DNA from 2 places in the Candidatus Collinsella stercoripullorum genome. Region 2 is predicted to be linked to the other one. Evidence: riboswitches for the same ligand, from Rfam matches in the RefSeq annotation. Region 2 holds a riboswitch; the other holds the start of a gene.
What was found. Region 2 has a riboswitch for thiamine pyrophosphate ahead of thiC (phosphomethylpyrimidine synthase ThiC). Riboswitches for the same ligand answer to the same signal wherever they lie in the genome.
Positions count from the first base shown of each region.

Region 1: linked by a shared signal. The riboswitch ahead of PHA29_RS10330 (thiamine-binding protein) and the one ahead of thiC (phosphomethylpyrimidine synthase ThiC) in region 2 are both predicted to bind thiamine pyrophosphate.

Region 1 covers NZ_JAQECM010000085.1:187-3,468, reverse strand. The annotation lists gene PHA29_RS10335 (ABC transporter permease) at 163-978, opposite strand; gene PHA29_RS10330 (thiamine-binding protein) at 962-1,270, opposite strand; TPP riboswitch at 1,319-1,442, opposite strand; gene PHA29_RS10325 (alpha,alpha-phosphotrehalase) at 1,621-3,282, opposite strand, start outside.
Region 2 covers NZ_JAQECM010000003.1:61,970-90,555, forward strand. The annotation lists gene PHA29_RS01590 (phosphatase PAP2 family protein) at 1-434, shown strand, start outside; gene PHA29_RS01595 (MGMT family protein) at 478-810, opposite strand; gene PHA29_RS01600 (DUF6485 family protein) at 1,201-1,431, opposite strand; gene PHA29_RS01605 (HAD-IIB family hydrolase) at 1,486-2,328, opposite strand; gene trpS (tryptophan--tRNA ligase) at 2,418-3,467, opposite strand; gene PHA29_RS01615 (glycosyltransferase family 4 protein) at 3,567-4,823, opposite strand; gene PHA29_RS01620 (TIGR02452 family protein) at 5,166-6,071, shown strand; gene PHA29_RS01625 (pentapeptide repeat-containing protein) at 6,068-6,736, shown strand; gene PHA29_RS01630 (YfcC family protein) at 6,935-8,443, shown strand; gene PHA29_RS01635 (SHIRT domain-containing protein) at 8,596-10,470, opposite strand; gene PHA29_RS01640 (LysR family transcriptional regulator) at 10,648-11,541, opposite strand; gene PHA29_RS01645 (AEC family transporter) at 11,811-12,728, shown strand; gene thiD (bifunctional hydroxymethylpyrimidine kinase/phosphomethylpyrimidine kinase) at 12,772-13,587, opposite strand; gene thiE (thiamine phosphate synthase) at 13,645-14,319, opposite strand; gene thiM (hydroxyethylthiazole kinase) at 14,319-15,152, opposite strand; gene thiC (phosphomethylpyrimidine synthase ThiC) at 15,280-16,611, opposite strand; TPP riboswitch at 16,603-16,720, opposite strand; gene PHA29_RS01670 (YaaA family protein) at 17,055-17,861, opposite strand; gene PHA29_RS01675 (aminopeptidase) at 18,076-19,467, opposite strand; gene PHA29_RS01680 (leucine-rich repeat domain-containing protein) at 20,892-22,400, shown strand; gene PHA29_RS01685 (aminoacyl-histidine dipeptidase) at 22,909-24,366, shown strand; gene polA (DNA polymerase I) at 24,555-27,335, shown strand; gene PHA29_RS01695 (Cof-type HAD-IIB family hydrolase) at 27,442-28,275, shown strand.

The DNA of each region.
Region 1 (3,282 bases), on a different contig from region 2:
ATACGGTTCATGGCGTTCTCCTTACGGATCGAAGAGGGGATGGGTGGAAGAGGGGCGCGCGGCGCATGCGGTGCCAAGCGTCGCGTACAGCGCGCCCGGTACGGCGCGGCGGACGCGGACCGACACGGCCCGCAGGCGCATGCGGCACCGCCCGGGTGCGCTTCAGCGCTCGTCGCGGCCGGCGGCGCGCTCCCAGGGCATGACGGCGCGGCGGATCATCCCCACCGCCCACATCAGCGCGAGCGACATGGCGGAGATGAGCAGGATGACCGCGAACATCTTGTCGAACGCGTAGGCGCTGCGCACGCGCGTCATGTATACGCCGAGCCCCGAGAAGCCGCCGAGCCACTCGGCGATGACCGCGCCGACGATGGCGTAGGTCGCCGAGATCTTGAGCCCCGAGAAGAAGTGCGGCAGCGAGGCCGGGAGCTTGGCGTGGCGCATGATCTGCGCGCGCCCGGCGCCCATGGAGCGCATGAGGTCGATGGCGTCGGGGTCCACCGAGCGGAACCCGTCGAGCAGCCCCACCGTGATGGGGAAGAACGTCGTCACCACGATGAGCACCACCTTGGGCAGGATCCCGTAGCCGAACCACAGCACCAGAAGCGGCGCGATGGCCACGGTGGGGACGGTCTGCGTGAGGACGACGAGCGGGTAGAACGCGCGGTACACGAGCTCGAAGCGGTCCATGAGCACCGCGGCCCCGAAGCCGAGCGCGATGCCCGCGCCGAGCCCCAAGGCGGCCTCCGCCAGAGAGGTCGCGGCATGCCCGGCGAGCAGCGGCCAATCTGCCACGAGCGCCTGGACCACGGCCACGGGGCTCGGGAGCAGGAAGGACGGGACGAGCCCGACGGAGCACACGAGCTGCCACAGCGCCACGAGCGCCGCCACGGTGAGCGGGGCGGCGAGCCCGGCGAGCGCCGAGCGCGCGGAGGCCCGCCCGCGGGCGCCGTCGACCTCCTTAGGCCTCGCGCCCATGGTACTTGCCGACCTTCTGCTCGGTGGTGAGCAGGCCGCGCTCGGGGGCGAAGAAGATCTTCGCGTAGGTCGCGACCTTGTCGGCCCCCGCCTTGATGACGATGCGGTTCACCTCGGCGAGCACCTCCATGCACAGGTCGTAGTCGCCCTCGATGGCGGTCTCGAACGGACCCACGTAGGCATCGGGGAACTTCGAGCGGATGTAGGCGATGGCCTCGTCGACGATGCGGCAGACCTCCTCGTCGGTCCCGACGTTTTGCGGCAGCACCTGGATGGCGACGCTGGCCTCCATGGCTCCTCCCTCCCGGGGCATGGAAAAGCCCCTCTCATCGTAGGGGCTTCACACATGGTCGCATGTCCCTACGCCGGCATTACCCGGATCAGGTTTCGGGTCGAAGCGGTGCGCGGGGCGTCCGCGCGGGCTTCCTCTCAGCCGGAGTCCTCCAGCTCCCCGTATGTCGGTCGAAGTATAGCACGTGCGTTGGGGACGGGTTCGTTCCAGCCCATCGCGACCGCGCAGGCCATCGCGATGAATCGGAACGAACCCGTCCCCAACGAATCCATACCGTTCGGAAGAGAATCCGGCGGGGTGAGGCGGCCGTCCCGCTTCGGCGTCGCCTCGCCCCGTCCATCCAACTGGCGCTATTGCAGGTAAACGACCGCCTCCTGCGGGCGCAGGGCAAGCGAGCCGTCGTCCGCGCGCAGGGGCTCGTCGTCGTAGTTGCCCGCCAGGCGGCGGTACCCGTCGCCGAGCGCCAGATCGCCGCCGTCGACCGTGCAGGCCCTTGCATCGAAGGAGCAGACGCTCACGAGGCGCGCATCCCCCAAGGTCCGCTCGAACGCGATAACCTTCGGCGCGCCCGCGCCGGCGTCCAGGAAGCGCACACGCCCCTCGGCGAGCACGGGCAGATCGTGGCGCAGGCGCACGAGGTCGCGGTAGAACTCGAGCATGGAGCCCTCGACGCCGTCCTCGGCCTCGGCGTTCACCTTCCCGGCGGTCGCGGGCACCGCCAGCCAGGGCTTGCCGTCGGTGAAGCCCGCCGCATGGCCGCCGGTCCACTGCATGGGCGTGCGGCCGTTGTCGCGCGAGCGCTCCCCCACGATGCGCAGCGCCTCGTCCGCCGACGCTCCGCCCTCCACGAGCAGGCGGTAGGCGTTCACGCTCTCGACGTCGGCGTACGCGTCGATGGACGCGTAGCCGGCGTTGGCCATGCCCAGCTCGTCGCCCTGGTAGATATAGGGCGTGCCCTGCATGGTGAAGCTCAGCACGGCGAGCATCTTGCCCACGCGGTCCCAGGAGGAGCCGCGCTCGCCCGCGCCCTCGCGCCCGCCGAAGCGCGTCACGGCGCGGGGCTGGTCGTGGTTGTCCCAGAACAGCGCGTTCCAGCCGCCGCCGGCCTGCATGCCCTCCTGCCAGTCCCTGAAGAGCCTCCGCAGCTCCGCGATATCCGGCTCCTTCAGCGCCCACTTGTCGCCGTCCGCGTAATCGACCTTGAGGTGGTGGAAGCTGAACGTCATGCTCAGCTCATGGTCCTCCGGGCGCGTGTAGCGGATGCAGTTCCCCAGCGTGGTCGCGGCCATCTCGCCCACGGTGAGCATGCCGTCGATGCCGGCCTGCGCCACCAGCTCCTGCAGGTACTCGTGGACGTGCGGGCCGTCGGCCACGAGGCGGCGGCACGAGCCGTCCGGCGTGTCCTCGAACACCTCGGGCTTGGAGATGAGGCTCACCACATCGAAGCGGAAGCCGTCCACCCCGCGCTCCTTCCAGAAGCGCACCACGTCGGCGCAGGCGCGGCGCACCTCGGGGTTCGTCCAGTCGAGGTCGGGCTGACTCACATCGTGCATGTGCAGGTACCACTTCCCCAGGCGCGGCTCCCATTCCCACGCCGGCCCGCCGAAGGCGCACTGCCAGTTGGTGGGCGGCTCGCCGGGGTCGCCCGGGCCGCTCGACCTGCGGCCGTCGCGCAGGATGTAGAAGCGGCGGAAGCGCTCCTCGCCCGCCAGCGCCCGCTGGAACCACGCGTGCCGGTCGGAGGTGTGGCACAGCACCATGTCGAGCATGACGCCGATGCCGCGCCGATGCGCCTGGGCGACGAGCTCGTCGAAATCCCCCATGGTGCCGAACAGCGGGTCCACGGCGCGGTAGTCGGACACGTCGTAGCCGCCGTCGCGCTGGGGCGACGGGTAGAACGGCGTGAGCCACACGTAGTCCACGCCGAGCGCGGCGAGGTAATCCAGCTTAGACGTGACGCCCGGAAGGTCGCCCACGCCGTCCCCGTCGCTGTCGCAGAAGCTCTTGACGTA
Region 2 (28,586 bases):
CGGGGTGGTGCTGCGCGGTGAACCTGGCGCTCGCGGCGGGCTTGAACGTGCTGCTCAAGACCCTGGTCCAGCGCCCGCGCCCGGAGGGCTTCCGCCTGGTCGAGGAGACCGGCTTCAGCTTCCCGTCCGGTCATTCCATGGCGGCGATGGCCTTCTTCGGGCTGGTGATCTGGCTCGTGTGGCGCTACGAGCCGGACCGGCGCCGCCGCAACCTGCTCGCGGGCGTCTTCTCGCTCATCATCCTGATGATCGGGGTGAGCCGCATCTACCTGGGCGTGCACTACGCGTCCGATGTGATCGGAGGTTTCTGCGCGTCGCTGATCTGGCTCGCGTTCTACACCCGCATCGCCGTCCCGCTGTTCCTGGGGCCCGCGCCCGTCCGGACGGACGCCCCCGGCGCGGACCGCTCCGCCGGCGCGGGGGCTCCGCGCTGAGGCCGGGTCCCGCGCAGGGCCCGGGTTGCCCGCCCGCGCGCGGCTACAGGCCGGCGGGCCAGCGGCAGGCGTCGAGGTCCACGTGGGTCCCGTCGCGGAACGCCACGCCCTCGTCCTCGAGCAGCGCACGCTGCGCCTGCGGGCCGCCGAACGCGAACCCCTCGCAGATGCGCCCGTCGGCGAAGACCACCCGATGGCAGGGGACCTCGCCCGGGTAGGGGTTGGCGTGCAGGGCGAACCCCACGTACCGCGCGCGGCGCGGCTCCCCGATGAGCGCGGCGATCTGCCCGTAGGTGGCCACGGACCCCTCGGGGATCTGGCGCACCGCGTCGTATACCCGCTCGAAGAAGCCCTCGCGGTCGCTCTGCCTCATCATGGCGTGCCCTCCCGTTCCGTATGACCGCCCCTTCCGTCTCTCGGGCGTTCCCTGGTTACCTATAGCTAACTTGTGGAGAGGCTGTGGAAGGGAACGGCGAGCTGGACGGGGCGTGTCCAGTTTACTATAGTTAACTCAACGACGGAGCAGGGAACAGGCGATGAAACATACCAGCTCCGCCGAGTTTGATTGCATCCCTCCCCTCTGTGCGATCAACGTAGCGTTTGGAAGCGCCCCGGCATCCCAGCGGTGTCGGGGCGCTTTCATGTGCGCGGACGCCGATCCGTCCCGCCGCCTGCGCGGATGCGGGGGCGGCCGGGGGCGGGGGAGGGCCGCATCGCCCGAGCGGGGGTCTCGCCGGCCGCGGGCGCCCCGGCTCCCGGGCGGGGCCTAGGACCGGGCGGACGCGCGCGGATGCGCCTGCACGTGGCGGGCGAAGCTCTCCCAGGACCAGTCGTCGGCGTCCTCGGGCAGCTTGTCCGGGGACACGGCGTTGAACAGGCAGGTGGGGATCTCGTGCTCGCGCAGGTTCTTGGCGATGCACGGCGCGCAGCCCCGGTCGTGGTTCACGGGGTTGTACGGGCAGGTCAGATCGTCGCAGGTGCAGAACGGGACATCCATGGCGCCTCCAATCGGTTCGGCCGCCGGCGTCGACGGACGGCCGTACCGACCATCCTAGCGCGTCCGCGCCCCCTCCGGCGCGATGCGGTCCAGCAGTTCGCCGAACGCGCCGTCGTCGGCGGCGGTGTCGAGCACGAGGTCGCAGAAGGGGAGGATGTCGCGCGACGCGTTCGCGACGCCCACGCCGAGCCCGGCGGCGCGGATCATGGCGAGGTCGTTGGCGGAGTCGCCCACGCCCACGGTGTCGGCCATGTCGATGCCGAGCAGCCCCGCCAGATGGGCGAGGCCGGTCCCCTTGTCCACCCCGTGGGGCACGAACTCCGCATAGCGCCCGGACGAGTACGTGATGTCGGCGGCCGCGGGGTCGAGCTGCGCGCGCAGGGACTCCCCCAGGCGCTTCACGGCCGCGAAGTCGGGGTCCATGAAGATGATCTTGCAGAGCTCCTCGTCCCCGGCTGCGGTGAGGGCGCAAGCGTCGTCGGGGAGCTGCTCGACGCCCTGGAGCCCGGAGACGTAAGCGCGCTCGGCGTCGTTCAGGAACTGCGCGAGGATGCGCCCGCTCGCCGTGTACAGGTGCAGGCAGATGCGGTGCCGCGCGGCGTACCGGTAGAGCCAGGCCACCGTCTCGCGGTCCATCGTCGTGCGCAGCAGCGGCTCGGGGTCGCCGTAGCGGTTGATGAACCCGCCGTTGTACGAGATCACGTAGCTGCCGCGCAGCAGCGCGGGGTCGATGCCCGACAGGCTCCCCATGATGGAGGGGTACGGCCTGCCGGAGCTGGGGACGAACAGGATGCCGAGCGCGCGCATACGCTCGAGGGCGGCGATGTTGGCCGCGGGCACGGCGTGGCCGGCGCCCAGGAACGTCTCGTCCATGTCGCTTGCGATGAGCCGGTACATCGGCCGCTCCCTCACCTCGTCGTCGCTGGTTTGCCGCCGGCGCCTTGCCGTCGGGGCCGGCGGCCACCTCGCCTCGTCGCCGCCGGTCGCTAGTAGACCATCCCCATGGCCTCGCGCACCTCGGCCAGCGTCGCCTCGGCGATCTCGTTGGCGCGGCGGTTGCCTTCGTGGAGCACGTCCTTCACGTAGTCGAGGTCGTTCTCGAAGCGGTGCCGGCGCTCGCGGATGGGCTCGAAGTACCCGTTCACGGCCTCCGTGACGTACTTCTTGAGCTGGCCGGAGCCGCCCATGCCGATCTCGGCGGCGATCTCGGTCTCGCTGCGGCCCGTGCAGATGGCGGCGGTGGACAGCAGCCCGGACACGCCGGGGCGCCCCTCCGGGTCGAAGGTGATCATGCGCTCGGAGTCGGTCTGGCTCTTCTTGATGCGCTTGGCCGTCTCCTCGGGGGTCATGGAGATGGAGATGGCGTTGCCGTAGGACTTGCTCATCTTGCGCCCGTCGAGGCCCGGCAGCAGCGGCGTGTCGGACAGCAGGGCGTCGACCTCGGGGAAGACGCGCCCGAAGCGGTTGTTGAAGCGGCGCGCGATGAGACGGGTGAGCTCGATGTGCGGCAGCTGGTCGCGGCCGACGGGCACCACGTTGCCCTTGCAGAACAGGATGTCGCAGGCCTGGTGGACCGGGTAGGTGAGCAGAAGGCCGGTGAGCTCGTGGCCGGAGGCCTCCATCTCGGCCTTCACCGTGGGGTTGCGCTGCAGCTCGGCCTCGGAGACGAGGGAGAGGAAGGGCAGCATGAGCTGGTTGGCCGCCGGCACCGCGGAGTGCGCGTAGATCATCGTCTTGTCCGGGTCGATGCCGCAGGCGAGGTAGTCCATGACCATGTTGTAGACGTTGTCCTGGATGTGCTCGGTGGTGTCGCGGTCGGTGATGACCTGGTAGTCGGCGATGAGCACGTTCGTCCTGACGCCCATGTCCTGGAGCTCGACGCGGCCCTTCAGGGTGCCGAAGTAGTGGCCGAGGTGCAGCCGTCCGGTGGGGCGGTCGCCGGTGAGCATGGTGTAGGCGCCGGGATGCTCGGCGAGGTCGGCGCGGATGGCGTCGCTGCGCTCCAGCGCGGTCTCGTAGCTGCGTTCGTTGGGCATGGTGTCTCCTCAGTGGTCCGTGGTCGGATGGGGTCGTGGCGCGCTCGGGTGCGCGCCGGCGAAGGGGTGCGGGGCCTCAGGGGCCCGGGTCCGGACGGCTCAGCCGTGCCGGCGCCCGCCGGGGCGGTCGCGATGCAGGACGCGCCCCAGCTCCTCACGGCGCTGCTCGCGCGCCTCGCGCCGGCGCCGGTCCTGGGCGGCCTGCTCCTCGGCGAAGGAGGGGTCGTCGGGGGTGACGAGCTCGTCGCGGTGCGTCTTGGGGTTGTAGTGGTGGCGCAGCACCGGCTCGAACAGGTGCAGGCGCATGGCGAAGGCGATGGAGCAGGCGAGCAGCGCGAGGAAGATGACGATGCGCAGCTCGACCTGGACCTGGTTGATGAGGGCGGCGCCGACCGCCAGCAGCACGCACCACGCGTAGATCAGCAGCACGGCCTGGCGCTGGTCGTAGCCCTCCTCGATGAGGCGGTGGTGGATGTGGCCCTTGTCGGCCTGGCCGATGCCGGTGTGGCCGCGCAGCCGCCGGATGATGGCGGAGAAGGTGTCGAGGATGGGCACGCCCGCCACGATCAGCGGGATGATGAGCGAGGTGAGCGCGGCGGTGCGCGACACGTTCAGCAGCGAGATGACGCCGAGGGCGAACCCCAAAAGCAGGGCGCCCGAATCCCCCAGGAAGATGCTCGCGGGGTGGAAGTTGTAGCGCAGGAACGCGAGGCACGACCCGGCGAGCGCGATGGACAGGGCCGCGGCGTCGACGCGCCCGGCGAGCACGGCGAAGGAGAACATGGAGACGGCGGCGATGGCCGAGATGCCCGACGCCAGGCCGTCCAGGCCGTCGATGAGGTTGATGATGTTGGTGTAGGCGACGAGGTAGACCACGGTGATGGGGTAGGCCGCCCACCCGAGCTGGATGTAGCCGCCCGAGTCGAAGGGGTCCGCGATCGCGCGGATGGCGACGCCGCCCGCCACGGCGCACACGGCGGCGGCGAGCTGGCCGGCGAGCTTTGCGCGGGGCGAGAGCTGGATGACGTCGTCGACCGCGCCGGTGAGGAAGATGAGCACGAAGGACAGGCCGACGAGCGGGTAGTCGACGGCGAGGCTCGGATGCGGTACGAGCACCGGCGGCCAGCCCAGGTACCAGGTGCCGAGCAGCTGGACCGCGAAGGCCACGACGATCCCGGCGAAGACCGCGAGGCCCCCCATGCGCGGGATGGGTGTCTTGTTGATGCGGCGCTTGGAGGGGTAGTCGACGGCGTCCAGGCGCACGGCGACGCGCTTGGCGAGGGGCACGCACGCGAACGTGGTGATGAAGGCGGCTGCGGCTACGCAGACGTATGGGATGATGAGATCCGTGTTCACGCGCTCCACCGCTTCTGGCCGTAAGTGTTCGGAATCCAACCCATGATACATAACTTTGCTTTGAGCGCACCGGGGCCGCGCCATCCACCACCTCGACACCACGATAGGGGCCCCGCGCCCGGGAAAATAGGGACAGGGAAAATAGGGACAGGCACTTTTTTCCCGCTTGGGGAAAATGGGGACAGGCACTTTTTTCCCACCTGCGCTCCCGGGCGCCCCGCGCGAGCGCCGCTTGCCGCGCCGTCGGGCGCGCGCCGCGCCCGATGGCCTATCATGGTGCGCAGAATCGCGAGAGGGCGGCCGGGCGCACCCGGCGCGCCGCAGGCGGAAGAAGGAGCACCTATGGCTGAGCGCAGCACCAACCCCCGCAAGACCGCCCGCGCCGACGCGGCGCGGCGCCACACCGAGCAGATGGCCGCGCGCTACGGGCGCGAGATCGAGCAGGCCGCGGCCGCGACGGTCCGGGTCGAGGGCTCGCCCGCGGTCGAGGTCGAGGGCCGCGTCCCCGCCGTCTCCGTGGAGGCGCGCGACGCCGTCTCGGTCATCCTCGAGCGCGGCCGCGGCCGCGCGGCCTTCTGCGACCTCGCGGTGCTCGACTTCGCCTCCTTCGTGAACCCGGCGGGCGGCTTCACGCGCGGGACCGCCGGCCAGGAGCAGTCCCTGTGCCGCGAGTCCTTCCTCGCCAACGTGCTCGAGGGGTTCGGGGACTGGTACGCCGAGAACCGCCGGCGCAACCTCAACTGCGAGCTCTACCGCAACCGCGCCCTCGTCGTGCCCGCCGTGCGCTTCGGCCGCGGCAAGGTGCACGCGTACGCCGACGTGCTCGTCGTCGCCGCGCCCAACGCCCGCCGCGCGCGCTCCGAGTACCGCGTCGCCGACGACCTGCTCGCCGAGGCGATGCGCGACCGCATCCGCTTCGCCCTGTCGCTCATCGACGAGCGCGGGATCCGGAAGGCCGTGCTCGGCGCCTTCGGCTGCGGGGCCTTCGGCTGGGACGCCAGCGAGGTCGCCGAGATGTTCCGCGCCGAGCTCGCCTCCGGGGGGCACGGGCTCGAGGAGGTCGTCTTCGCGGTGCCCGAGACCCGCTACGACGACCACTTCGCGCGCTTCGAGCATGCCTTCGCGACCTTCCCCGAGCCCAACGGCGAGTCCTTCGAGGCTGCCCGCGCCGCCCGCGCGGAGGCCGAGCGCGCCGCCGCCGAGGCGCAGCGGGAAGAGGAGGAGGACGACTGGCGGAAGTACCTGTGACGGGGCGCGGGCGCACGGGTTTCGCCCGCCTCCCGCACGCGGCGGGCGAGTGGGTCGACGCGGACGCCCTGCTCGACCTGTTCGCCGAGGGCGACGGGCTGCTCGAGGGGGCCTCGGTCCGCGGGGTCGAGCTGTCCGGCGCCGACGCGGGCGAGGCGACGTTCGACGGCGTCTCGTTTTGCGGGTGCCTGTTCGAGTACGTCGACTTCGGCGGCTGCACCTTCCGCGACGTCCGCTTCGAGGGGTGCCGCTTCATCCGCTGCACCATGGACCGCGCGTGGCTCAACCGCTGCGACCTCGTCGGCTGCTCGGCGCCGGGCCTGAGCCTCGTGGAGGCGCGCATCGCGGGCGCCTCCTTCACGGAGTGCGACCTGAGCTACGCGAACCTGTCCGATTCGAGCATCGACCGGCTCGAGGCGCGCCGCACGCGCCTGGGCGAGTCGGCCTGGCAGCGCGTGCGCCTGAAGCGCACGGTGCTCGACGCCTGCGACCTCACGCGCATCGACGTCTTCCGCACGTCCCTGTCCGGCATCGACCTGTCGGGATGCACCTTCGAAGCGCCCGTCCTGTCCTCCGACTTCCACGAGCTCCGGGGCGCCACGGTCAGCGTCGAGCAGGCGCTCGCGCTCGCCGGCCTGCTCGGCGTGCGCGTCTCGGACGACTGACCGCGCCGCACCCTGCCTGGCCGTCCGTGCATACCGCGACGTCGCGCTTTAGTAAAGAAAAGCATCTTATGCATCATGCGCGATGAAAAGAGCAGAGTAGCGGCATCCGGGTCGGAAAAAACCGTATAAACAGACCCCGTCCCGTGCATATAAGCGCTACCATTATGCGTGCTGTACAAGCTACGGATGGAGGTTTCCATGTCATCCAACAACCCCGACGCGGGCACATCGCCCGTGCCGAGCGAGGGGAAGCAGGCCGAGCAGAAGGTCATGATCTCCTCGTACACCATCCTGATCGTCATCACGCTGCTCGTGGGCGTGGCGACGATCGCGCTGGCGCAGGTGCTGCCCGGTGTCACGGCCGCGTCGCTGTCCGACATCCTCACCTCGCCCATCTCGGGCTTCCTCGACGGCATCGAGGTGTCCCTGTTCCTGCTGCTGCTCGGCGGCTGCCTGGGCATCGTGAACCGCCTGGGCGCCCTCGACGCGGGCATCGCCGCGCTCGTCCGCGCGCTGCACGGGCACGAGACGGTGCTCATCGCCGCCATCATGGCGGTGTTCGCCGTCATGGGCTCCACCTACGGCTTCTGCGAGGAGACGATCCCGTTCTACGCCCTGCTGTCCGCCACCCTGTTCGCCGCGGGCTTCGACACCATGGTCGCCTCCGCGACGGTGCTGCTCGGCGCCGGCGTCGGCTGCCTGGGCTCCACGGTGAACCCCTTCGCGGTCGGCGTGGCCATCGACTCGCTGTCGAGCATCGGCATCGAGGCCAACCAGGGCATCGTGATCGGCCTGGGCCTCATCCTCACCGTGGTGAGCTACCTCATCGCGCTCTTCTTCATCCTGCGCTACGCCAACCGCGTGCGCCGCGACAAGGGCTCGACGATCCTGTCGCTGCAGGAGCAGGCCGCGGCCGAGGAGGCCTACGGCACGGGCGGCGGCCAGACGGTCGAGACCCTCGAGTTCACGCCCAAGCGCAAGGTGGCGCTGGCGCTGTTCGGCCTCTCGTTCGTGGTCATGATCTGCGGGTTCATCCCCTGGGAGGACTTCGGCGTGGGCGTCTTCACCGTCGGCGGCGTGTACGACGCGGCCAGCGAGACCTGGACGACCCTGCCCTGGAGCGGCCTGCTCACCGGCAACCCCATCGGCGAGTGGTACTTCAACGACGCCTCGGTGTGGTTCTTCATCATGGCGATCGTGATCGGCGTCCTGGGCGGCCTGCGCGAGAACGAGATCGTCGACGGCTTCCTCGACGGCGCCGGCGACATGATCGGCGTCGCGCTCATGGTCGGCCTGTCCCGCGCCATCTCGATCCTCATGGGCGAGACCGGCCTGGACGTGGTGATCCTCGACAGCGCCTCGGCCGCCCTCGCCGGCACGAGCGCGCTCGTCTTCGGTCCGCTGTGCTACCTCGTGTACCTGGGCCTCTCGGTCGTCATCACGTCCACCTCGGCGCTCGCGACCATCTCCATGCCCATCCTCGGGCCGCTGGCCGCGAACCTGGGCTTCCCGCCCGAGGTCATCATCGCGATCTTCTGCGCCGCCAACGGCCTGGCCAACCTCTTCAGCCCCACGGCGGTCTTCCTCCCGGGCCTGCTGCTGGCCCGCGTGCAGTACCCCACGTGGCTCAAGTGGGCGCTCGTGCCGATCCTCGTGATCGCGGTGGCGAGCGTGGTCATCACCACCGGCGCGCTGCTGGTGCTCTAGGGAGACACCGACCGATATATGCCGCCGGCATGAACGGGGGAGGCCCGCACGGCTCGGATGCCGTGCGGGCCTCCCCCTTGTACGTCGTCTTCGCGCGCGGCCCGGGCCCTGCGCGCCGTCCTCCCCGGCCGGGGAGGACGCGGCGGCTAGCGCTACCGGGAGCGCTTCGGGCGCAGGACGGAGACGCCGGCCAGGACGGTCACCGCGCCGACGCCGGCCGCGGCGGCCCCGATCCAGGCCGCATCGCCGGTCTTCGGAAGCCCCTTCGATGCGGTCTTCTTTCCGCCCTGCCCCTTCGCCTCGCCGTCTCCGGAGGCGTCCGTCGGCGTCGCGGGCGTGAGCGGGGTCCAGGGGGTGGAGGCGTGCCAGCTCCAGCGCCCGACGAACGCGGGGGCGGCGCCGTCCACCCTCACCGAGGCGGCGTCGTAGCCGTCGAAGGTCCACACGCCGCCGTCCGCCTCCACGCGGTCGCGCTCCGGGGCCACGGCGTCCACGGTGTCCCCCTCGCCGTAGACCGCGTCGTCGGTCGGCAGCAGGGCCGCGACCTCGTCCGGGAGCTGCCTGCCCTCGGTGGCGCTCTCGAAGCGGTAGCTCGCCTGATAGACGTGGAAGGCGGCGATGATGAAGGTGCGCCCGGTGATGGGCTGCGCGGCGTCGAGCATCGTCGCGCCGAGCGGGGTCCAGCCGTTGTCGGGCTCGTCGGCGTACCAGCCGTCCACCTCGCGCAGCGAGCGCACGGGGTCGAGGCCGGTCACGGAATAGGGCCGCCGGGCCTCGGGCACGGGGTGCGACGGCAGGGCGAGCGCCCCCTTGCCGTAGTGGGCGATGTCGTTGCCCGCGCCCTCGGTCGCCAGGTTGCCCGCGAGCAGGGCGTCCGCATCCACGGTCACGGTGCCGGTGCTGGAGTTGGCCAGGCCCCCGCCGTATCCGGCGGAGTTGCCCTCGATCCGGGTGCCGGAGCCGAGGGAGACCTCGGACGCGCCGTAGGCGTAGAGGGCTCCGCCGTACCTGTCGGTCCGGTTGCCGGCGATATCGGTGTCCCGCACGGTGAGCGGGGTGCTGCTGAGGAAGATCCCGCCGCCGAAGCCCGAGGCGGCGTTGCCGTCGATCGTGCAGCCCGAGATCCGGAGGGGCGAGTTCTGAGCGTAGATGCCGCCGCCCTGCGAGCTGCCGGTGTTGTCCTCGATGCTGCCGCCGGTGATGGTCCCGGTCGACCGCAGGAGCCCCACGCCGCCGCCGTAGGCCACGAGCGACTTGCCGTCGGCCGTCGTCTCCCCGTGCACGGCGCTGTTGCGCGCGATCTCGCCGCCCGACATGGTGAAGGTCCCGCCGATGACGAGGACGGCGGGGGAGTTGTACGAGTAGCCGCTGTTGCTCGAGACGTTCTCGGTGATCGAGCCGCCGGAGATGTTCACGACGACCGGCGCGGCGCTGTCGGAGCGCCCGGCGACGGCTCCGCCCATGCCGGCGCTGGAGCGGTTCTCGTTCCCGTGGATGCTGCCGCCGTGCATGTTGAACGTGCCGTGGTCGATGCCCACCGCGGCGCCCATCTGCGCGCCGTTCACGATGGAGCCGGTGAGCTCCACGCCGTCGTACATGTCGAGCGTGCCGGCGCCCGACCACGAGCCGAGGCGGATCAGGGGGCGGATGCGCGGCTCGGAGCCCGTGCGCTTGATGACGAGCGCGTCGGAGCCGTCCGATTCGCCCAAGGCGAGCGTCGCGCCGTCCTGGGCGACCAGGCCCCACGACCCGAGGTCGATGCTGTGCCCGCCGCCCAGCAGGGTGACGTCGCGCGTGAAGACGAGCTCATTGTTCGAGGAGCCGTCGAAGGCGATGTCGCCGGTGAGGCGGATGGCCTGCGGGGCGCCCGTGTCGTCCGCGTTCACGGCCGCGGTGGCGGCGACGAGCTCGTCTTCCGTGGCGGCCTCGTGCACCACGGCCGACTCAGGCAGCGCCTGGGCCGCCGCGGGCGCGAGGCCCACGGCGAGCGCCAGGGCGAGAAGGATGGGGATCGGTCTGCGTCTCATGGGTACCCCGATTTCTCCGGAGCGCGGTTCGCGCTGGGTCGAACGAAACTTCCGGTCAACCTAGCAGAGGATACGTTCTCCGGGCGTTCCCCTCTCCCCCTGGTGCCGTTCCGAACCCGTGCCGTTGCCGCGGCCCGATGCGTCCCCGCGACCGCGGCGCCTCGTGCCATCCCGCGCTCAGAGGTCCAGCGTCGCGATGTAGGCACGCAGCTCGGACTCGAACATGGAGACCAGGCGGCCCTTGTCGTCGCCCAGGGACGTGTGCACCAGGATGCGCGCGACGCGCGCGGGGGGCTCCTCGGTGGGGTGGCGCATCACCAGCTCCGGATGGCGCTCGGTGAGCGGGCGCGCGATGGACTGGGGCGCTATGCACCAGCTCTCGGGCGCATCCATGAAGGCGCCCAGCTGCGATGCGGTGCCGACGGTGATCTTGGGGTGCGCGAAGCGGGCGAAGTAATGGCGGTGCCAGGTCTGGTAGTCGGGGGAGTAATGGGTGTTGATCTCGTGCTCCCCGGCGAGGTCGGCGGCCCGTCCGCTGCGGGCGAACGCGCTGTCGCGGTGGCAGAGGATGACCCACCGGTCCCGGAACAGCTCGCGCGCCGCGAGGTCGGGGTAGCGCTCCAGCGAGAAGGCGAGGCCGACGTCGGCGACGCGCTCCTCCACCTCGCGGTTGATGACCGGCGACATGCTCGTGCGCAGCTCCAGGAGGATGTCGGGGTGGTCGGCTATGAAGGCCCGGTAGAAGGGGATCAGCAGGTGCCCGTTCAGGGAGTCCGCCGCCGCCACGATGAGCCGCTGCCGCCGCGGGCGCATATCCACGCGGGCCGCCTCGTCGTAGAGCGACAGGATGGCGCTCGCGATGGGGACGAGCCGCTCGCCGGCGGGCGTGAGCGCCACCTTGCGCACGCCGCGGCGGCGCTCGACGAGCTTGTGGCCGATGTCGGCCTCCAGCGACCGGATGCGCTCGCTGGCCGTGCTCTGGGTGATGAAGAGGTGCTCGGCCGCGGCGGCGATGGTGCCGGACTCGGCGACGGCGACGAAGGTCTCGAGGTCCTCTTGGCGCATGGGCATGGCGGGTCTCCCTTCGCGGTCGCGCGGGCCGGTTCCGTCGTCCTCCCGACCGGTTCCGACCCTCCGACCGGTTCCGTCGTCCTTCCGACCGGCTTCGTTTCGCGATCGGCGGCGCCGTCTTCCCGATCGGTTCCATCGCCCCCATAATATCGGAGATGACGATATTAAAGCGGAGGAGAATCCGCTTTATGCCCCCGGCTCCCCGCGCGATACTGCTGCGCGGATGTAGGCGACGGGCCGCACGGCGGCCGAGGGGACGGGGGAGACGCGTGGAGACGGCGAGCATCCAGATCGAGATCTTCCTGCTGACGGGGATCGGGTTTCTCTGCGGGCGCAAGGGCATGCTCAGCCCGAAGACGCGCGAGCAGCTCATCGACCTGCTGTTCGCAGTCATCCTCCCCGCCTCCATCCTGGACTCGTTCCAGGTCGAGCTCACGCCCACGGTGTTCGAGCAGACCCTCGGCGCGTTCCTGGTGTCCTGCGGCATCCAGGTGTTCTACTGGCTGTGGAACCACGTCTTCTACCGCGGGACGTCCCCGGACCACCGCGTGTGCCTGCGCTACGCCACCATGGTCTCCAACGCGGGGCTCATCGGCATGCCCATCGCCGCGGCGTACTTCGGGTCGCGCGGCCTGCTTCTGGCCTCCATCTTCCTCATCCCGCAGCGCGTGTTCATGTGGTCCTACGGCCTGAGCATGTTCACCGACTCGAGCGGGCGCGACGTGCTGCGCAAGCTCGCCACGCATCCCTGCATCGTCTCGATCGCCATCGGCATCGGGGTGATGGGGCTCTACACCGCCGGCATCCAGCTGCCCGCCCCCGTGACGGCGACGGTGTCGGCGCTCTCCGACTGCTCGACGGCGCTGGGCATGGTGGCGGTCGGGGGCATCCTGTCGGACTGCCGCCTGCGCGACGTGGTGAACCGCGAGGTGCTCACCTACAGCCTGTACCGGCTCGTTCTGATCCCGCTGTGCGTGGCGGGGCTGCTGCTCGTGCTGCCGGTGGACCCGCTCACCGCGCAGGTGTCCATCCTCCTGACGGCCATGCCCGCGGCGAGCACCACCGCCATGCTGGCGGCCAAGTACCGCGGCGACGCCCCCTTCGCCTCCGAGCTGGTGCTCAGCTCCACGCTGCTCTCGCTGGTGACCGTGCCCGGCGTGTGCACGGCGCTCTCCCTGGTGTGGTAGGGGCCTTGTAGCCGCGCCGGCGCATCGATGAGGACACCGGACGTCAACCGCGGTGGCGCCACATGTGGTCGACGGGACCCGAGCCGCGGCCCAGGTCGAGACCCGCGGCGAGCGCTCCCGTGAGGTAGGCCTTGGCCTGCTCGACGGCGGCGGCGAGCTCGAGGCCCTGCGCCAGCCCGCAGGCGATGGCGGACGAGAGCGTGCATCCGGTGCCATGCGTGTTCCCGGTCCCGATGCGCTCGTGTCGGAACCAGGTGATGCGCGGCCCTGCTGTGCCCGCGGGCTCGGCGAGCACGTCGTTGGCGTCGGCGACGCCGTGGCCGCCCTTGACGAGCACGGCGCAGCCGAAGCGGGAGGAGAGCTCGCGCGCCGCGGCCTCCTGCCCGGCGGCATCGGAGATCGCCCTGCCGGTGAGGGCGGTCGCCTCCGGGATGTTGGGCGTGATCACGCGGGCGAGCGGCAGCAGGTCGCGCGTGAGCGCCGCCGTGGCGTCCCCGTTGATGAGGCGGGCCCCCGATGTGGCGACCATGACGGGGTCGACCACGATGTCGACGGCGTGCCAGCGCTCGAGACGCTGCGCGATCGTCTCGATGATGCCGGCCGACGACACCATGCCGATCTTGACCGCCGCGGGCGGGATGTCCTCGAACACCGCGTCGATCTGCTCGCCGACGAACTCGGGCGTCGCCTCGAGCACGTCGCGGACGCCCGTGGTGTTCTGCGCGGTGAGCGCCGTGATAGCGGTCTCGGCGAACAGCCCGTGGGCGGCGATCGTCTTGATGTCCGCCTGGATGCCGGCGCCGCCGCTCGAATCCGAACCGGCGATAGACAGCACGGCGGGAACGCTGAACGTGTCCATCGTCAACCTCCTTCTCGTTGCGTCATGTGGGATGGGTGCGGACGGCATCCGCCGCCGTCAGCGCGCGAGGGCCATGAGGGAGAGCTTGCCGGCCAGCTCGCGCGTGTCCCTCTCGATGTCCTCGGCGGCGAAGATCGCGGAAACCACGGCTGCGCCGGCGGCACCGGTCCCGTCGAGGATGTCGACCGTGCTCAGGTGCAGGCCGCCGATGCCGACGACGGGAATCCCGACGGCGCGGCAGATGCGTGCGAGCTCCTCGGGCGTGACGTCGGCGGCGTCGGGCTTGGTGGGCGTGGGGATGAGCGCGCCCACACCGAGGTAGTCGGCGCCCGCTCGCTCGGCGGCGACCGCCTGTTCCACGGTCTGCGCGGAGACGCCGACGATGGCGTCGGGGCCGAGGATGCGGCGCGCCTCGGCGCAGGCCGTGTCGGATTGGCCGACATGCACGCCGTCGGCGCCGACGAGCCGCGCCGCCTCGACGTCGTCGTCGATTAGGAACGGGACGCGCGCCTCGCGGCAGATGGGGAGGATCGTCCCCGCCTCCTCCACGAGCTCATCGGTCGTCATATGCTTCTCGCGCAGCTGGACGAAGGTCGCGCCTCCCGCGAGCGCCTCGCGCACGCACGAGGCGAGCGTGCGGCCGTGCAGCCAGGCGGAGTCCGTCACGGCATACAGCAGCATGCCGCGACGGATATCCGCCGGCGTCCAGGGGCCGCGCTGGGCGGCCGGCATCACAGCTCCTCGATCTTGGCGCCGGCCATGAGCCGGTCGGCGGACATGTTGCAGATGGCGTCGAGCAGGTAGGTGCGGAAGCTGCCGTTGCCGTCGGCGGGCGTCATGCGCGCCGCGGCGACCTCGCCGGCAAGACCGTGGCCCGCGACGGCGGCGACGGTCGCGCCGAAGACGTCGTCGGGGTTGGCGACGGCATACGCGGCGGCGACGCAGGTGAGCATGCAGCCGGTGCCGGTGATCTTGCCCATGGTCGCCACGCCGTTGCGGATGGCGACCGCGCGGTCCGCGGAGGCGACGATATCGATGGCGCCTGTGATGGCCACGACGGCGCCGAGCTTGGCGGCGAGGCTGCGGGCGAACTCGGCGCTCGCGGCGAGGTTGTCCTCGGTCACGGCGTCATCGGGGTTGACGTCGACGCCGCGGGTCGCCGCGGCGGAGCCGGCGATGGTCTTGACCTCGCTCATGTTGCCGCGCACGACCGTGACGGGCAGCGTGTCGATGAGCTCCGCCGCCGTGTCGGTGCGCAGCTTGGATGCGCCGGCGCCCACGGGGTCGAGCACGATCGCGTGGCCCAGCTCGCCCGCGCGCCTGCCGGCCACGCGCATGCCCTCGATGCTGCGCCGGTTGAGCGTGCCGATGTTCAGCACGAGGCCGCCGCAGATCGAGGTGATGTCCTCCACGTCGTCGGGCTCGTCGCTCATGATGGGGGAGCCGCCGCACGCGAGCAGCGCGTTGGCGCAGTCGTTGACCGTCACGTAGTTGGTGATGCAGTGCACGAGCGGCACGGTGGCGCGGACGTTGTCGAGTGCGCGGCCGAGTTCAGCCATATCCATGGTGGTATTCCTCTCTGAGATGGGGGCGGGCCTCTCGCCCAGCCCCGGATGGGTTCCAATCGCGTCCTGCGGGCGTCGGCCCCGCGGCCGCGCCCGCCGCCGGCCGCGGGGCCGACGGGTGTATCCGCTACTGCGCGTCGAGGTCGATGGTCGTCCCCTCGAACACCTTGTTGACCGTGCGCACGGCGCACATCTTGCCGCACATGGTGCAGGTGCCCTCGGTGGAGGCGGGGGAGGCCTCGTAGCGCGCCTTCGACGTCACCGGGTCGAGTGCGTAGGTCCACATCTCGTCCCAGGCGAGGCGCCGGCGGGCGTCGCCCATGCGGTTGTCGACATCCTGCGCGCCGGGCACGCCCTTGGCGATATCGGCGGCGTGCGCGGCGATCTTCGTGGCGATGAGGCCGTCGAGCACGTCCTGCGCGTTCGGCAGGCACAGGTGCTCGGCGGGCGTCACATAGCACAGGAAGTCCGCGCCGGCGCTCGCGCTGACGGCCCCGCCGATCGCCGCGGTGATGTGGTCGTACCCCACGCCGATGTCGGTCACGAGCGGGCCCAGCACGTAGTAGGGCGCGTTGTGGCACAGGCTCTTCTCCATGCGCACGTTGGCCTCGATCTCGTTGATGGGCATGTGCCCGGGGCCCTCGATCATCACCTGGACGCCGGCGTCCCAGGCGCGCTTGGTGAGCTTGCCGAGCTCGATCATCTCGGCGGTCTCCACCGCGTCGTTGGCGTCGTACAGGCATCCCGGGCGGCAGGAGTCGCCGAGCGAGATGGTGACGTCGTACTCGTGGCAGATCTTCAGGATCTCGTCGTAGTACTCGTAGAAGGGGTTCTCGTTGCCGGTGACCTCCATCCAGCCGAACAGCAGCGAGCCGCCGCGGCTCACGATGTTCATGAGGCGGCCGGTCTCCTTGAAGGTCTTGACGACGCTCCTGTTGATGCCGCAGTGGATGGTGAGGAAGTCCACGCCGTCCTCGGCGTGGGCGCGCGTGACCTCGAGCAGGTCGTCGACGGTCAGCTCGACGAGCGGCTTCTCCATGTAGCCGATGGCGTCGTACATGGGGACGGTGCCCACCATGAGCGGGGTGCGTTCCACGAGCTGCTGGCGGAAGAAGCGCGTCTTGCCGGAGTTGGAGAGGTCCATGATGGCGTCGGCGCCGAACCGCTCCGCCGTCGCCACCTTCTCCCACTCGACGTCGGCGTCGGCGACGTCGCCCGAGATGCCCAGGTTCACGTTGACCTTGGTGGACAGGCCCTCGCCCACGCCGCGGGGCTCGAGTCCGCGCTCCAGGTGGCGGATGTTGGCCGGGATGGCGATGCGGCCCGCGGCCACGCCCGCCCGGATGAACTCCGGATCGCGGTGCTCGCGCTCGGCCACGGCGCGCATGGCGTCGGTGACGACGCCGGCCCGCGCGTAGTCGAGCTGTGTGATCAGGTTGCGGTCAGTGGATGCGTCCATACGCATGCTCCCTTCGTTGGCATTACCCATATCAGGTTCGTCGGGTCGGGACGGGCGGCGCCCCCTCTCAGCCTGCCGTGGTGTCCTGCAAGCTCCCCGTGATATGCGATTGTGAGATTCGATTATAGTGCCGCGGGTCATTTTGGGACGGGGTCATTTCGGGTCATTTGGGTCATTTTGGGACGGGGTCATTTTTAGTCATGTCTCCCACGGTCCATTTTATTCTGGGACGGGGTCATTTTGACCCATGTCTCCCCGGAGCGTTTCTGAACGCCCGGGCCTTCGCGTTCGGCGCTCCTGCGGCGGGACATATCTGCCCGCCCCGCCCCGTCCCAGAGGTTCCCTCGAAAACGTGCATCACGAGTCTGTCGCTGGTTTTCGGTGCGATGCAGGCACCTTCCGAACCAGGTGAAACGCGTCGATTGCCGTTCCCCAATCGCGCGTCAGGCGCGCTTCATGAACACGAGCGTGCGGCCGTCCTCGGACGAGAGCTCCGGTGCGTAGGCGTAGCCTACGTCGAAGCGGACCAGGTCCTCCGTGCGCTCTATGCCGTTCTCGGCCATCCAGCGGACCATCGAGCCGCGCGCGATCTTGGACGCCGTGGCGCGCTGCACCGGCTTGCCGACGCGCAGCTCCTCACCGAAGATGCAGGTCACGGCGTGTGAGCCTGCCGGAAGATGGGGCAGCACCGCCTTGGCGTACTCGACGCTCGCCAGGTTCACCGCGCATGTGGGGCCATCGGCGCACATCGCCTGTGCCAGCCGGTCGCCCCAGAAGGCATAGAGGTCGCGGGCGCCGTCGACGGCGAGCTTCGCGCCCATCTCCAGGCGGTAGGGCTGCACGGCGTCGAACGGGCGCACGCAGCCGTACAGGCCGGAGAGCACCCAAAGATGCGCCTGCAGCCATTCGAGCTCGGAGAACCCCATGACCTCCGGCGCCATGCTGCGGTACTGGATGCCCACGTAGGAGAACAGGGCGGGGGAGACGAGGCGCGCGACCGCCGGGTCGTCCAGCTGCGCCTCGTGGGACACGGGCTCGAATCCGTGCAGCCGCTCGATGTTCTCAGCGAGGAGCTTGTCGTTCACGCGCCAGAGCGCCTTCAGTCCCTCGGGGCCCTGCCTGCGTTCGATGTCGCGCAGCTCGCGGACGAGGCGCTCCGTGCGTTCGGGAAACGGCGGGATGCCGCGCGGCGCGAATGCGTCGGCTGCGACGCGCATCTGCTTGGCGGGGGAGATGATGACCTGCAGCATGGGGCCTCCTGGGTTCGTCGTGCGCCCACGATGATACCCGATGGCGAGGCGCCCGGTCGGGTCCCCGCGTGTCGCGGCCGCGCGGGGCAATCCGCTACGAGCGGGCGCCGCACCGCCTCCGGCGCCGCCTTCTGCGCGTGAAACAGCGGACCCGGGTCCGGCGCGCTCGGCCGGGCCCGGGTCCGATCGGTGGGCGGATGCGGTGTCGGCGGCGCTACGCGCGCTCGATGAACGCCTTGTAGCCCTTGTAGGCCTCGTAGACGTCGGCCTTGTTGGTGACCTCCCACAGGGCGTGCATGGACAGCACGGCCACGCCGGAGTCGATCACGTCCATGCCGTACTCGGCGAGGATGTAGGCGATCGTGCCGCCGCCGCCCGCACCGATGCGGCCGAGCTCGCAGGTCTGGAAGTCGACGCCCGCCTCGTCCATGATGTCGCGCACGAGCGCCATGTACTCGGCGTCAGCGTCGTTGGAGCCGGACTTGCCGCGCGAGCCTGTGTACTTGTTGAAGCACAGGCCGTGGCCCATGATAGCGGCGTTCTTCTTCTCGAATCGGTCGGCGTAGAGCGTGTCGAAGCCGGCCGACACGTCGGAGGACAGCATGCGCGAGTTGGCCAGGCAGCGGCGCAGGGCGAGCGGGCCGCCCTGCCCGGCGAGCTCGATGATCTCCGCGACGGCGTTCTCGAAGAAGCGGCTCGTCATGCCGGAGGCGCCCACGGAGCCGATCTCCTCCTTGTCGACGAGCAGGGTGACGCTCGTGCGCTTGACGTCGGCCACCGCGAGCTGGGCGGCGAGCGAGGTGTAGGCGCAGACGCGGTCGTCCTGGCCGTAGCCCAAGATCATGGAGCGGTCGAGGCCCATCTCACGGGCCGGGCCGGCGGGGACGACCTCGATCTCGGCGGAGAGGAAGTCCTCCTCCTCGATGCCGTAGCGCTCGGCGAGCAGGTCGACGATGGCCTGCTTGACCGGCTCCTTCGGCGCGTCGTCGCCCTCGATCACCACGGGGCGGCCGCCGATGATGACATCGAGGTTCTCGTGGTCGACGGCCTCGGACGCGGGCTTCTTCATCTGGTCGGATGCCAGGTGGATCAGCAGGTCGGAGACGCAGAAGACGGGGTCGTCGGCGTCCTCGCCCACGGCGATGTCGACGGTGGAGCCGTCCTTCTTGCACACGACGCCGTGCAGCGCCAGCGGGGTGGCGACCCAGTGGTAGGCCTTCACGCCGCCGTAGTAATGGGTGTCGAGGTAGGCCATGTCGCCGGCCTCGTACAGCGGGTTCTGCTTGAGGTCGAGGCGCGGCGAGTCGATGTGCGCGCCGAGGATGGACAGGCCGTCCTCGAGCGGGTCGGAGCCGAGGTTGACGAGCATGAGGGTCTTGTTGTGGCTGACGGCGTAGACCTTGTCGCCGGCGGCGAGCTTGCGGCCGGAGGCGACGGCCTCGTCGAGGTTCACGTACCCGGCGGCCTCGGCGAGCGCGACCGAGGCGCGCACGCACTCGCGCTCGGTCTTGTTCTCGGAGATGAACGCGCGGTAGTCGCCGCAGAGCTTCTCGAGCTCGGCGAGGGACGCCGCATCGTAGGATTTCCAGGCGTTCGGACGCTCCATATGGGCTTCCTTTCACGATAGCTGACAGTTCCGAATGGCATGGTAGCACGGAGCCCGAGGGCCGGCGAGGGGGTGCGAGCCGCGCCCGCGGCTTTGGGTCGGGCTGGAGGGGTGAGGAGCTGCGAGCCGTGCCTGCGGCTTCAGGTCGGGCCGGAGGGACGGTCCTCCTGCATCAATGGAGGTGGTATGAGTGCTGCGCGTCTTATCCGGTGCACGGCTATGCCTGCTCCGCGGCCGAGTCAACGTGGACGGGTGCGCCATCCGGTGCAGGGTGAAAACAAGCGGCACGGCGGCGACATCCCGTTAAGGCGCACCAGGAGGAGGCGCTGGCCGAGTGCTCCCTGCGCATGCGGGGATGATCCCAGCGAGTTGAGGTTGCGCCCGCTGTAGATGCCGTGCTCCCTGCGCATGCGAGGATGACCCCCAGCTCAAGACCAAGTGGATGACCGCTTGGACGTGCTCCCCGCGCATGCGGGGATGATCCCTTAGGGGTGACGTTCAGGAACGCGCTGCCGATGTGTTCCCCGCGCACGCGGGGATGATCCCTGGTTGAACGCCTCGTCCAGGAGCTTCACGGCGTGCTCCCCGCGCATGCGGGGGATATCCGGTCGTCTGTGACGTCATGACACATGACCTTGAGTGCTCTCCGCGCATGCGGGGATGATTCCCTGAGAGATGTGTCGGAGGTCGATTGGGAGGAGTGCTTCCCGCATATGCAGGGACTATCAACCGTCCTGCTTATGAAGGATGCGACCTGCAGGTGTCTCCATGCGCAAACGGGGAGTATCCATGGCTTTCGACGGCGACGAAGTAGCATCTGTCGTATTCAGGGCGCGATTTAAGCTGACGCTTTTCGACGTGTCCGATGTGATGGATTGAGATCGAGTGGCTCGATGCGCGCTCATCAGGGGCGGGGAGGGGTGGTCAAAAAAGTGACGAATTGCGAACCTGCATAGCGCTGGCAGCCCAAACGGGGGCATCATGCCGGAGGTGCCCCTTGTCCGAGCCGGGGTTTCCTTCACCTTATCAAGAACAAGTCCTGAGAGCGATGCCCTTCAATTCCTGAAGGTTCGCAATTCCCCCATTTTTGACCACCCCCGGTCGGCACGTATCGCCGGCGGCGAGAAACCTATACAAATTCGAGCGTGGAATCGAGGGGCTTCGCCGGACAATATGCATCGGTGGATCAATGACCGGGATTCTCGCTGCATGAACGGCAGCGGAAGGCGCCTTGCCGGTCAAGTCGCTGCCCCTGCCTGTCAGCACCGCCCCCCGCCCCGCCCGCCCCGCGCCCCGCAGGCCGGCAGCCCGGAAGCCGTCGAGCCCGGTACGCGCACCTCCAGCTCGCGCGCATCGCACGCGACCTGCGGTACAGTGGTCCCATAAAGGCCGCAGGCCGGCGTGATCGCATGAAAGGGCTCTGCATGGACTACATCGAGGCTCCCGATCTGTACACGGTGCGCAGCTACGAAAGCTGGACAAGCAGGCGTCGCCTCGCGCATGCCCTGAGCCAGGCGTCCTCCGCACCGCGCCCGGGAGCCGCCTCCTTCGAGGACCGCCGCGGCCTGCCCGTCCGTCTGCCCGAAGCGCGCCGCACCGAGCTCATCCAGGCTGCCCGCCGGCACATCCCGCTCGGCGCCAGCTTCTCCTCGTCCGCGCTCCGCGTGCACCTCGTGCCGACGGCGGAACATGTGCCCCCGCAGAGCTACTATGCCCTCAACGACTGGCTGAGTTCGTACGCGGAGTTCTACAACCTGCCCGCTGGGACCGCGGGGCCGCAGTACTGCCGCAGGGAGAGGATCGACTTCGCCGCGCCCGGCATGTGGGGCGTCTGCGACACCCTTGACCCCGAGCTCATCGAGGCGTTCCTCGCGGAAGGCTATGGCGAGGACGCCGACGCCTCCGCGGCGGTCGACGCCCGCGACGACAACCTCCTCGCGCTGTACCGGCGCTACGGGGTCCCGCTCGCGCCGAAGCGCGTGATCGACGGCACGCGATACATCCGCCCCTGCCGCGGCGGCTTCGAGATCGCCGTCCCCGACGGCGTGGTCGCGATATCCGAGCGGGCCTTCGGCGCCGGCCGCATGACCATGGCGCAGTGGGGCCCCGATGTTCCGAAGTCGCTGTTCATCGGCGACCTCATCGGGGGCGAGCCGGTGACCTTCGGCTCCCGCGACCTGAGGTGCAAACGCCTCGAGCTGCCCGATTCCCTGCGCTACATCGGTCCGCGCGCGTTCGAGGGGATGCGGATCGAGGACGTCGTCCTGCCCCCGTCGGTCGAGTACGTGGGCCCGGGGGCGTTCTTCGGCGCGAAGCGCATAACGGTCTTCGACACCGTGTCTCCCGAGGCGCGCCTGGCGGACGAGGCGCTCGACATGTTCGACGGGACGCCCAACGCGCCCATCGGCTGGCTGGGGCTGAGGCCGTGTGAGTGCACGCAGCTCGCCATCGGTGACGCCGAGATGGCCGATTTCGAGGTGATCGTCCGCTCCGCCGTGTCGGGCGAGGTGCTGTACCGGGTTTACATGCCGTTCGGCCAGATGGGCGATGCGAAGCGCAACGGGGCCGTCAAAGGACGGTATCTTCACCTCGCCGCCACGCTCACCTCCTCGTGGGGGCGCTGTGCGAGCTTCGCGTTCGCGCACCTCGATCAGATGCACGACAGGCTGCCCGGCCAGCGCGCCAAGCTCAAGACGGCGATCAACCGCCTGGCGTATCCCGTGGACCTCTCCGCGGAGGCGCGCGAGCGCTACGAGGCGTATGTCGCGCGCAACGCGCGCCGCGCGGTGGCGATCATGGCGGAAGACGACGAGGTCGACGAGCTGCGCGCGGTGGAGCACCTGGTGGTCGGGAAGCGGAATCGCAGCTCGTTGCTCGAGGTGTGCGCGAAGGCCCGGCGCATGCGCTCCCACCTCGAAGGCCTGGCCCGATAGGGGCGGGCGCATCGGGCGCCGTGCGGTGCCGTCATGCGGGCGTATCGGACGCCGTGCGTGTTCCGCCGAGCGAGACAATGGCGTGTACGCACGCTATTGTCTCGCCAGCGGGCCCCTTCAGCGAGACAAATGCGTGCGCGCACGCCATTGTTTCGCTGCGGTCCCGGCCCCGCCGGACGCCCGGCCGGTCCCGGCTCCGCCCTGCCGCCCGGCCCGTTGCCCGCCCTCGTCCGGCCGCCCCGCCCGGCCGGCCATCCGCCCGGCCGGCCGTCCTGCCCGTCGCCCGCCCCGCCAGCCCCCTCGGCACACCTGTCGCATCCCTCCTGAATGCATAGACGGCCCGCAGATTTGCATACCGCATGTCGTTTGCCGCCGCGCGCGGCCCATTCCTGCGATCGCGCACCCGCAGGTCGCGCGCTTCTGCGATGATAGGGCATGCAAAGCGATCGCCGGCCGGCACGCCCGCCCGGTGAATCGAGGACGGCCGCCGTCGACCAAGGAGGTATGCATGGCATACATCATCACCGGATACCAGCCCGAGAAGCTCTTCCAGTACTTCGAGGACATCAGCGCCATCCCGCGCGGCTCGGGGAACGAGAAGGGCATCAGCGACTTCCTCGTCGCCTTCGCGAGGGAGCGCGGGCTCGACGTGTACCAGGACGGGGTTTACAACGTCATCATCAGGAAGCCGGCGAGCGCCGGCACCGAGGGCGCCGCCCCCGTCATGATGCAGGGCCACATCGACATGGTGTGCGACAAGCTCGCCGGCGTCGAGCACGACTTCGAGCGCGACGGCCTGGAGCTCGTCGTGGAGGACGGCGTGCTCACCGCGAACGGGACCACGCTCGGCGCGGACAACGGCATCGCCGTCGCGCTCATGATGACGGTGCTCGACGACGACACCCTCGTGCACCCCGCGCTCGAGTGCGTGTTCACCACGGACGAGGAGACCGGCCTGGTGGGCGCCGAGACCCTGGACAAGTCGCAGATCTCCGCGCGCATCATGATCAACCTCGACTCTGAGGAGGAGGGCGTGGCGACCGTGAGCTGCGCCGGCGGCGTGGTGGCGACCCTCACGCGCTCCTTTACGCGCGAGCACGTCGAGGGCAGCTCGCTCACCATCGAGATCTCCGGCCTTCTGGGTGGCCATTCCGGCTCCGACATCCACCTGGAGCGCGGTAACGCGAACCTCCTCATGGCCCGCATCGTCGAGCAAGTGCTGCGCGGGACCGCGGCGCGCCTCGTGAGCTTCAACGGTGGCACCAAGGACAACGCCATCACGCGCGAGTGCACGGCGGTGCTCGCCCTTACCGACACCGCCGACGCCCAGCGTGCGGCCGACATCGCCCGCTCCGTCGCGGCCGACATCGCCTGCGAGCTCGAGGTCTTCGACCCCTCGTTTGTCTGCACGGTCGAGGTTGCCGACGGCGTCGCTCTCGACGCGATGGGCGCCGAGGACACCTGGGCGCTCATCCGCGTCATCCGTCTCGCGCCCAACGGCGTGCTGCGCCGCAACGTCGCCGCGGACGGCTTCGTGGAGGTCTCCTCCAACCTGGGCGTCGTCATCACCGAGGATGCCGGCCTGACGGTTCTGCTCTCGCCGCGCTCGTCCATCGCGTCGCTCCAGGAGGAGATCAAGGAGCGCATCCAGACGCTCGCCGATACCCTGGGCTTCAACGTCTCGTTCGACAACGAGTACCCCGGCTGGAGCTATGCCGAGCACTCGCACGTGCGTGAGGTCTTCCAGCAGAGCTATCGCGAGCTGTTCGGTACCGAGCTCAAGATCGAGTCGATCCACGCCGGTCTCGAGTGCGGCCTGTTCGCCGAGGCCCTGCCCGGGCTCGACGCCATCGCCGTGGGCCCCACGCTGGCGAATGTGCACACGCCCGACGAGAGCATGTCGCTCGACTCCGCCGAGCGCTTCTACCGTCTGCTCGTCGACGTGCTCGCCCGCCTGGCCGCATAAGGCGCGCGTCCCAACCGACCGGATCCGCCCGAGGGGGCGGTGGGCGCCCGATGCCCGCCGCCCCTTCGTCGTCCACCGGGCCCGCCGTCTCTGCGGCGCGGGCCGGCTGCCGGCGCGCCCCGCCGGGGCATTCCCGTCCCGCCGATGGGGTAGACTGATGGGCAGTCCGCAACCGAGAGGATGGCATCATGCCCGATACCCCCGCGTCCGATACCCGCCGCGTCTTCGCCGTCATCGACGGCAACTCGCTCATGCACCGCGCCTACCACGCGGTCCCGCCCACCATGAACGCGCCGGACGGGCGGCCCACCAACGCCATCTTCGGCTTCCTCAACATGTTCCTCAAGATGGTCGACGCCTTCCATCCCGACGGCGTCGCGGTCGCCTTCGACCGCGGTAAGCCGCGCGTGCGCATGGAGATGCTCCCGCAGTACAAGGCGCAGCGCCCGCCCATGGATCCCGATCTGCGCGAGCAGTTTCCCATGATCAAGAAGCTGCTCGGCGAGCTGTCCGTGCCCATCCTGGAGGCCGAGGGCTGGGAGGGCGACGACATCTTGGGCACGCTCGCCCGCGCCGGTGAGGCGGCCGGGTGCGATATGTACCTCATCACCGGCGATCGCGACATGTACCAGCTGTCCACCGACCACGTGAGGATCGTGGGCACCAAGAAGGGCCTGTCCGACGTCCAGATCATGACGCCGGAGTCGGTCGAGGACCTCTACCACGGCATCACCCCCGCCCTCGTGCCGGACTTCTACGGCCTCAAGGGCGACAGCTCCGACAACATCCCCGGCGTGCCGGGCATCGGGCCCAAGAAGGCGAGCGCCCTCATCAACCAGTACGGCAGCCTGGACGAGGTCATCGCCCACGCCGACGAGGTCAAGGGCAAGATGGGCGAGAACCTGCGCGCCCACATCGACGACGCGCTGCTCTCGCGGCGCGTGGCGACCATCCAGACGAACGCCCCGGTCGAGCTCGACTTCGACGCCACGAGCTTCCCCGCCTACGACGCGGCGGCGGTCTCGTCCGCCTTGGGCGAGCTCGGCATCAGCGCCATGCAGAACCGGTTCCTCGCGCTGCTCGCGGGGGAGGGCGGCGCCCCGGTGCAGGCGGCGCCCGCCTTCGAGCTGCCCGCCGTGCTCCGTGCGGACGCGGTGACGGGCCGGGGCGTGGACGAGGCGGTCCGCGAGATGCTGCGCGCCACGGGGGAGGGCGAGTGGGTCGCCGCGGCGATCGACGACGACCGCGAGGCCGGCGCCCTGTTCGGCCTCACCCACACGCTGTGGGTCGCGACCTCCCGCGCGCTGCTCGCCTTCGAGGAGCCCGAGACGGGGGACGTCGCGCCGCTCGATGCCCCCGGCATCGACACCGCGCACGGCCTCGTCGCGGGCGCGCTCGCGCACCTGCTCGCGGAGGGCAAGGTCGCCTCGCCGGACATCAAGGCCCTCATCCACGAGGTTGTCCCCGTCGACTCGTCGCTGCCCGCCGCCGCGGACGCGCTCGACGCGGATCCGGCGCGCATCTTCGACACGACGGTCGCGGCCTACCTGCTCGACTCCGCGCGCTCGTCGTTCGACGACGCCTACATCGCCGACACCTACCTGCACGCCCCGCTGCCCCCCGCTGCGGGCGAGGAGGGCGCCCCCGAGGACGCCGCCCCCGCCGCCGCGCGCTCCGCCGCGCTCGCCCTCGCCGCGCTCGAGCCGCTGGCCGAGGCGCTCGACCGGGAGGGCGCCGTGCAGGTGTTCACCCAGATCGAGATGCCGCTCGTGCCCGTCCTCGCGGACATGGAGCGCGCCGGCATGCTCGTGGACCCCGAGCGGCTCCAGAGCATGTCCGACAAGCTCTCCGGTCAGATCGACGAGCTCGCCGGCCGCATCCGCTCGCTCGCTGGCGACGACTCGTTCAACATCGCGAGCCCCATGCAGCTCTCGCACATCCTGTTCGATGTCATGGGGCTGCCGACCAAGGGCCTGAAGAAGACCCAGCGCGGCTACTACTCCACCAACGCCCGCGTGCTCGAGGACCTCGCCCGCGACCACGAGGTCGTCCGGCTCATCCTCGAGTGGCGCGAGAAGACCAAGATCAAGTCGACCTACCTCGACACGCTGGGGCCGCTGGCCGGCCAGTACGGCGACGGCCGGGTGCACACCACCTACAACCAGACCATCACCGCCACGGGGCGCCTGTCCTCCTCCAACCCCAACCTGCAGAACATCCCCACGCGCTCGGAGCTGGGGCATACCGTGAAGACGGCGTTCTCGGCGGGTCCGGGCAAGGTGTTCCTGGCGGTCGACTACAGCCAGATCGAGCTGCGCCTGCTCGCCCACCTCTCGGGTGACGAGCACCTCATTCGCGCGTTCAACGAGGGCGAGGACTTCCACGCGGAGACGGCGGCGCGCGTGTTCGGCATCCCCGTCGAGGAGGTCACGCGCGAGCTGCGCAGCCGCGCCAAGGCGGTGAACTTCGGTATCGTCTACGGCCAGCAGGCCTACGGCCTCTCGCAGTCGCTCGACATCCCCATGGCCGAGGCCCGGCAGATGATCGACCGGTACTTCGAGGCCTACCCCGGCGTGCGCGCCTACCTCGACCGCACCGTCGCGGACGCCAAGCGCCTGGGGTACGCCGAGACGATGTTCGGCAGGCGCCGCCCGATCCCCGAGCTCAAGATGCGCGTCCCCGCGCAGCGGGCGTTCGGCGAGCGCACCGCCATGAACCACCCGATGCAGGGGAGCGCGGCCGACATCATCAAGATCGCCATGGCGCGGGTGGCCCGCCGCCTGCGCGAGGAGGGCTTTGCGGCCCGGATGGTCCTGCAGGTGCACGACGAACTCGATTTCGAGTGCCCCGAGGGCGAGGTGGAGCGCCTGACCGAGATGGTGCGCGCCGAGATGGAGGGCGTCGTGGAGCTGCGCGTCCCGCTCATCGCCGAGGCGTCCACGGGCGTCACCTGGGCGGACGCGAAATAGGGGATGCCAGGGTGTCTGGAGGGCGTGTGCAGGTCGCGGTTCGCCGTGCCCGGAGCGTTCCGTTGTGCCATGATGCGGTGCGGCACCGTAGACTGAGGAGGCGCGCATGCAGGGATTCGAGGCAGATGCCGGGCTGGCGTCCGTGAAGCTCGTGGCGAGCGACATGGATTGCACGCTGCTGGCGGACGACGGCAGCATGCCGTCGAACATGCCCGAGCTCATCGAGGCGCTCGCGGACGCGGGCGTGACGTTCTGCGCGGCGAGCGGGCGGCCCCTGTACACCCTGCGCGCGATGTTCGGCGACTACGTCGACCGCATGGCCCTGCTGTCCGACAACGGGGCCGCCATCTGGTGCGCCGGCGAGCTCGTGTTCAAGGACCTCATCGACGTGGCCACCTATCACGAGCTCATCGACTTCACGCTCGCCGACGGGCGCGGATGCCCGGTGGTCTGCGGTATCGAATCGGGCTACCTGCGCACCTGCGACCGCGTGCACGACGCCTTCTTCCGCCGCTTCTTCACCGAGATCACCTACCTCGACGACCTCGATTCGCTCGATGCGGACGTCAACAAGTACACGGTGTACTTCCCCGAGGGCGACTCCGAGGAGGTGTTCGCCCGGACCTATCGCGACGCGTGGGCGGGGCGCTTCTCGGTCACCACGGCCGGTCCCGAGTGGATCGACTTCATGAACCCGCATGTGGACAAGGGCCGGGGCATCAAGCGGCTGTGCGATCACCTGGGCATCTCGACCGCGGACGCCCTCGCCCTGGGCGATACCTACAACGACGTCCAGATGCTCGAGGCCGTGGGCCACAGCTACGTGGTCGCCAACGCCGGGGAGCACATGCGCGCGCACGCGCGCTTCATGGCGCCCTCCAACAACGAGCGCGGCGTCGCCCGCGTGATCGAGGCCCTGCTCGCGGCGAAGGCCCGGTAGGCCGGCGGGCAACCTTTTTGTCGCGCAAACCGATCATCCCCGTCCCGCGCTGAGCGGCCTGCCGCCCGGGCTCGGCCGATGCCCGCCTGGGCTCGGCTGCATACGTAAAGCCGTATCGGTGCATATAGTTTCAAGCGTGTTACAGCCGCCTCCGCAGGTCGCCCATATCCCTTCTGTTGCGAATCGGCAGGTGGAACGGGATATACGGCGAACGGTAAAACTTTTTTCCTTAAATTCGCGGTTTTCGGTTTCGCGAGCGTTTGCTTTAGCGTATAGTAGCGCGCAACGTGAAGCGGCCGAGGGGCTCGCGC